Nisaea sediminum: one gene and its partner. The protein of the gene in region 2 interacts with the protein of the main gene of each other region in a pairwise test. Links are inferred from orthologs where the notes say so. Each region holds a gene or a part of one and is shown on either strand. Other genes may lie near its edges. The genes, in order: ftsZ and rlmN.

Evidence for each region.
Region 1: the proteins of rlmN (region 2) and ftsZ interact in binary tests that used the Escherichia coli proteins (3 or more experiments, as listed by UniProt). The link is inferred for Nisaea sediminum from one-to-one orthologs.

Annotation. Positions count from the first base shown.
Region 1 is NZ_JACZCQ010000004.1:80,121-83,360, reverse strand. What follows is about bases 266-3,184. They hold ftsZ (cell division protein FtsZ), read right to left. Parts: upstream 2,573-3,184; coding sequence 959-2,572; downstream 266-958. Other genes in these bases: ftsA (cell division protein FtsA), read right to left, coding at 2,761-3,184; lpxC (UDP-3-O-acyl-N-acetylglucosamine deacetylase), read right to left, coding at 266-778. Outside these bases: more of lpxC, read right to left, coding at 1-265; more of ftsA, read right to left, coding at 3,185-3,240. UniProt on the Escherichia coli protein: Essential cell division protein that forms a contractile ring structure (Z ring) at the future cell division site. The regulation of the ring assembly controls the timing and the location of cell division.
Region 2 is NZ_JACZCQ010000007.1:67,067-70,168, reverse strand. What follows is about bases 201-2,981. They hold rlmN (23S rRNA (adenine(2503)-C(2))-methyltransferase RlmN), read right to left. Parts: upstream 2,280-2,981; coding sequence 1,122-2,279; downstream 201-1,121. Other genes in these bases: IG122_RS17205 (invasion associated locus B family protein), read right to left, coding at 2,379-2,891; IG122_RS17215 (dimethylsulfonioproprionate lyase family protein), read right to left, coding at 249-965; IG122_RS17220 (hypothetical protein), read left to right, coding at 201-238. In the rest of the region: IG122_RS17225 (SIS domain-containing protein), read left to right, coding at 1-47; more of IG122_RS17220, read left to right, coding at 44-200.

The DNA of each region.
Region 1 (3,240 bases), on a different replicon or contig from region 2:
AGGCATCGACGCGGCCGAGAATCGGCGCGCCGGCGAGATAGAGGTCGCCGACACAGTCGAGGATCTTGTGGCGCACGAACTCGTCCTTGAAGCGCAGACCGCCCTCGTTGAGGATCCGGTCGCCGTCGACGATCACCACATTGTCCAGATTACCGCCACGGCCGAGACCGGCGGCCCGCAAGCGGTCGATATCCTGCATGAAGCCGAAGGTCCGCGCGCCGCTGATCTTCTCGTTGAAGGTGCCGTTCACCAGTTTCACGTCGAGCTGCTTCTCGGTGATGGCCGCGCTGTCGAACTCGATCTCGAAATTGACGGAGAAATGATCGTCCGGGCTGAGCTCGATATGCCGCTTGTCGTCCGCGGCGGAAACCCGCTTCAGGACCCGGATCGCCTTGCGCGGCGCGGGAAGCTTGCGGATCCCGGCGCATTCGATCAGCAGGACGAAGGGCTCGGAGGAGCCGTCCATGATCGGGACTTCCGGGCCGTCGATTTCGATCAGGGCATTGTCGATGCGGCAGCCGGCGAACGCCGCCATCAGGTGTTCGACGGTGGAGACGCTCACGCCGTCGCCGTTCTGCAGCCGGGTGCACATGGTCGCATCGTGGACCATATCCCAGCGCGCGGGGACCAGCGGATCCTTGCCGGAGACATCGGTGCGCTTGAAGACGATGCCGTGATCGGCATCCGCGGGGTGCAGCGTCATTACGCAGTCGACACCGCCATGCAACCCGACACCCGTGCAGGATATGCTCGTCTTCAAGGTCTGTTGCGAAATCACTTAACGATGCTCCTGCTGCAACCGCAGGATTTGCCTGTGTTTTACGGCAAATTCTGCACGGAATTGCTCTGGATAATGAAAGCCCCAGAAGATGTATCAATATCTTCCGGGGCTCTCAAATCACTCTTTGTAACTGAATATTACGCCGTAAACGTCTGATATAACGGCCTAAAATCCAGGTTAGTTAGCCTGCCTGCGCAGGAAGGCCGGAATGTCCAGAAGGTCGTCGTCCTGACGGGACGGGGCGACCCTTTCCGACTGTTCCAGAGCGCCGAGACGGGCCTGCTTCGGTTCCGCCGCGTTGACGTCCACGAAGCGCTGCGGGCGGGCCTCCTGGGCCGGCTCGGACGGCTTCTTGCTGCCGATCCCGGTCATCCGGGTGAACAGGCTCGGAGTCTTCTCCGCGGCGCTCTCGCGCCCGCCGGCATTGACCATCGCCGCCGCCTGGAAGGGGTCCGGCTCGCCGCTGGCGGCTGTGGTCTCCGGCATCGCCGGCGGCGGGGCGATGAAGCTGTCTCCGGCCTTCGGAGCGGCCGGCTCTTCTTCTGTCTTCATGCTCTTCGCGGCGTCGGCCTTGGTCTGGGCTTCCAGCGCGGCCTCGTCGAGGTCCATCTCGCCGATCACGAGGGTGTTGCCGGCAACATGGACGGTCTCGGTCGTGGCCGAGATCGCCGGGATGTCGGCGGCCGGAGCGGTCGGCATGGCCGTGGCGGAGGCGACCGCAGCAGCCGGCGCCGGGGCCGCTTCCGCGGCGGGCTTCGCGGCCGGGGCGGCCTTCGCCTTGGTCGGGACGACGGTCAGCGGCGGGCGCTTGGCGGCCATGCCCTCGGCGGCGATGCCGGTGGCGACCACGGAGACCCGCATGGTGCCTTCCATCTTCTCGTCGAAGGTCGAGCCGAAGATGATGTTGGCTTCCGGATCGACTTCCTCGCGGATGCGGTTGGCGGCCTCGTCGACCTCGAACAGGGTCATGTCCATGCCGCCGGTGATGTTGATCAGCACGCCGCGGGCACCCTTCATCGTGGTGTCCTCGAGCAGCGGGTTGTTGATCGCGGCCTCGGCGGCGTCGATGGCGCGCTTCTCGCCGCTCGCCTCGCCGGTGCCCATCATCGCCTTGCCCATCTCGCTCATGACCGTACGGATGTCCGCGAAGTCGAGGTTGATCAGGCCCGGCATGATCATCAGGTCGGTGACGCCGCGCACGCCGGAATGCAGCACGTCGTCGGCCATGTTGAAGGCGTCCGCGAAAGTCGTCTTCTCGTTCGCCACCCGGAACAGGTTCTGGTTCGGGATGATGATCAGGGTGTCGACATACTGGGTCAGCTCCTCGATCGCCTGATCGGCGATGCGCATCCGGTGCTGGCCTTCGAAGTGGAACGGCTTGGTCACCACGCCGACGGTCAGGATGCCGTTCTCGCGGGCGGTCTGGGCGATCACCGGAGCGGCGCCGGACCCGGTGCCGCCGCCCATGCCGGCGGTGATGAAGACCATGTTGCTGTCGCGCAGGTTCTCCATGATCTCGCCGATCGCTTCCTCGGCGGCGGCGCGGCCGACTTCCGGCCGGGAGCCGGCGCCGAGACCCTGGGTGACGCCGGTGCCGAGCTGGATCGTGCGGTCGGCGAGCGACTGCTTGAGGGCCTGGGCGTCGGTATTGGTGACGATGAACTCGACGCCTTCGAGGTTGGAGCGGATCATGTTGTTGACGGCATTGCCGCCGGCGCCGCCGACGCCGACCACGCTGATCCGCGGCTTCAGGTCGTTGTCTTCGGTGGGGACGGAGATGTTGATGGTCATGGGGGTGGCCTCCTGTTCTCGCGTTTAGAGGGTGCTCTGGGGGATGCGCGCCTGAAGCACGCGGGTATTGGGCCTTTCGGCCGGGGTCGGTGAACGTTCTGTCACTGAATTCCTGTGGCTCGGTTGTCGGGCCGTTCCTTTCGGGCGCGGGCCGGCATGTGCGGTGGGGTGGAACCGGGTCTCGATCATCAGAAGTTCTCCCTCAGCCAGGAGCCGACGCGGCCGAACAGCCCGCTTCCGGTCTCCTTGTTGGCGACATGCCCCTGGCGGGACGCGTCGAGTGCCGGATCGGCCGCGTAGGCGAGCAGTCCGGCGCTCGTCGCGAAGGCCGGACCGCTGGCGACGTCGGCCAGCCCGTTGACCCGGATCGGCCGGCCCAGACGGACCTGCTTGTCCAGGATTTCCTGCGCCAGATCCCGGATCCCCGGCATCTGGCTGGCACCGCCGGTGATCACCACGCGGCGGCCGGCGACCTTGTCGAACCCGCTGGCTTCCAGCCGGCCCCGAACAAGTTCGAAGGTTTCCTCCAGACGCGGATGGATGATCCGGATCAGGAGGGATTTCGGGACATGATTGGGGTGGGTCTCGTCCTGCTCGCCGACCAGCGGCACATCGATGACCTCGCGCTCGTCGAGGCTGGACGGGATCGCGCTGCCATAGAGCGTCTT
Region 2 (3,102 bases):
ACCGAAATCCGGGTGCCCTGAAGCGCCGCCGGATGGCGGCGGAGTGAGACTGGCACCTACCAGAGGCCCTCATCTTTCGAAAGCGGACGTGCGCGCCCATCTGGATGCGCTCGAGGCGACGGAGGGCGACCGGCGAAACGTGCTCTCGGTCAGACTCGCCTGGCGTCCGGCCTGGGCGATCCGCAGCCGGAAGGGCGCGTGGGCAGACTTCCTCGCGCTGTTCCGCCGCGTGCGCTGACCCGGCGCCCTCAGGTCCCGGACAGGTCCTTCTTCCGGCTCTTGGAGAATTTCAGTTCCTGCGCGGTCAGCAGGTCGCTCGGCCCGACCCAGGCCCAGGCGAGCAGGCAGGGATCGACGTTCCCGGTGGTGATCCGGTGCTCCTGCCCCGGCTTGTTGAGGATCAGCGAACCCGGCGCATAGACCGCCATCTCGTTCTCCGACCAGGCGCCGGCGACGGAGATGTAGCTTTCCTCGATATCCTTGTGGCTGTGCTGCGGATAGGTCGTGTTCGGCGCGAACAGCACGAAGCCGAGGATCAGCTTCTCCGACTTCACCGGCCCGCGCGGCCCGAGCACGTGGCAGAAGGCGTATTTCCGCGCCAGCGCCTGAGGCACCTTTTTGTAGCCGTATTCCCAGACGAGCTGGTCCGAGACCCGCTCCAGCGCCCGACTGAGGCCTGCGAGCGCGTTCCGCGCCCCGAGATCGAAGGCGCGCGGCAGATGCGCCGTCACCGGCTTCGCCTCCGGCGTTCCGATCGCGACCTCGGGATTGCCGTCGATGATCGCGGAGAGCGTGTCCCTCACCCGCCGCCGGTGCGCACGGATCGCCTTGCTCCCGCCGGCCGAACCGTAGCGGTAGAGCGTCTCGAATTCCTGCAGGAGATAGCTCCAGTTGGGGCAATCGCGGAGGGTCAGTGTTTCAGGCTGCCCAGAGGACGCATCTGTTCTCTCGCCGGTCTCGAACATGATCCTGCACACTCCGCCTGCAGATCGATGAGATTATCTCCACATCGAGGAGGAAAGCAGTTCACAGCAATGAGGATTACGTGGAAAACGCCACAACCTGTTGTGATTGCGGCGTTTTCAAAGAGAAGTTCGATCTACCCTATCGTCTGACGGCGCCTACCCCGCACTGGCCGCCGCGATCGCCGCAATGCGGTCCTTCTTGCGGAGCCGCTCGCTTGCCGACTTGAGCTGGCCGCAGGCGGCGAGGATGTCGCGGCCGCGCGGGGTGCGGACCGGGGAGGCGTAGCCCGCCTTCAGGACCACTTGGGCGAAGGCCTCGATGGTCTCGTCGTCGGAACATTCGTACTCGACGCCGGGCCAGGGATTGAACGGGATCAGGTTGATCTTGGCCGGAATGTCCTCGATCAGCTTCACCAGCGCGCGCGCGTCCTCGAGACTGTCGTTCACGCCCTTCAGCATCACGTATTCGAAGGTGATGCGGCGGGCGTTGTTGACGCCGGGATAGGACTTGCAGGCCGCGATCAGCTCCTTGATCGGGTATTTCTTGTTGATCGGCACCAGCTTGTTGCGCAGCTCGTCGTTGACCGCGTGCAGGGACACGGCGAGGTTCACGCCGATCTCCTCGCCGCAGCGCTCCATCTCGGGAACGATGCCGGAGGTCGAGAGCGTGATGCGGCGCTTGGAGAGACCGAGCCCCTCGCCATCCATGGCGATCATCATCGCGCGCTTCACATTGTCGAAATTGTAGAGCGGCTCGCCCATGCCCATCAGCACGATGTTGGTCAGGCGCCGGTCCTCCTGCGCCGTCGGGAAGCCGTTCAGCCGGTCGAGCGCGACCAGGATCTGCGCCACCATCTCGCCGGCGGTCAGGTTGCGCACCAGCCGCTGGGTGCCGGTATGGCAGAAGGAGCAGGTGAGCGTGCAGCCGACCTGGCTGGAGATGCAGAGCGTGCCCCGGTCGTCGTCCGGGATGAAGACCGCTTCCGCCTCGTTGCCGTCGTCGAACTTGAGCAGCCACTTGGCGGTGCCGTCGGTGCTCCACTGCTCGCGGGTGATTTCCGGGCGGCCGATCTTGTAATGCGCGGCCAGCTCGGCGCGCAGCGGCTTCGCCAGGGTCGTCATCTCGGCGAAGTCGGTGACGCCCTTGTGGTAGATCCAGTGCCAGATCTGCCCGGCGCGGAATTTCGGCAGGCCAAAGGTCTTCAGCTCTTCCGCGAGCTGATCGCGGTCGAGCCCGACCAGATCTTTAAGCGCGGGCTGAACCGTCGCGGATTGAACCGGCGCTTCTGGGGCTGAAACTGCTGCTGTCGACATGGGCGGTAAAATGAGTCGAAGAGGCGCCGAAGGCAAGCCGAATCGGCAGAGAGCAGCCATGCCGCCCCCGCGTGGCTCCAGACCACTGCGGCCGTGAGGCTACTTCTTGCAGGTCTTGTCGATGAGCTTCTTGGTCGCGGTGAAGCCGCTCAGCGAGTAGGTGTCCGACGTCTTGGTCCCGCGCGAGGATTGGCCGGTTACCACCATCTTGGCGCCCTTGATCATGGCGTTGACGATCGCGCTGTCGGTCTTCGCGTCCGGCGCCCAGGCACGGTCGTTGTCGGTGAAGAGCTGGAAGGTCTGCCCGCCGATCTCGACCTCGACCTCGCTGTCGGTCTTGTAGGTATAGCCGGTCACGATGCTGAACTCGCCGCGGCTGTCCGAATCCGGATGATGCGTCACCAGCGCGTAGATATGTCCGCGCTTGGAGTAATTGCCCTCGGCCTTGAGCGGCGTGCTCGCCATGTAGCAGACGGTCTTGCCGCCGCTCTGGTAGGTGTAGGCGATCCAGTCGCTGTTGCGACCGATGGTTTGCGGCTCCTGGGCCTGCGCGGCACCGGCGGTGCCGAGAGCGAGTACGATGCCGAGCAAGAACGAGCGGAAGTGCGTCATGGGTCCTGAGCCAGCCATTCCGGTTATCACGTCTGTTAGTTTGGATGCCATCTGAGCGGACATTATTCAATGCAAAGAATGTGGCGGGACTAAGAAGAATTTCGCCCGAAATTAATTCGGCGAGCGAATGATCCACCCACTCCGCGTACCCGTATCACCATCGTCATGTTAGAGCAAATCTGCACACCCATGCTGGAGCGCGATCTTGAGT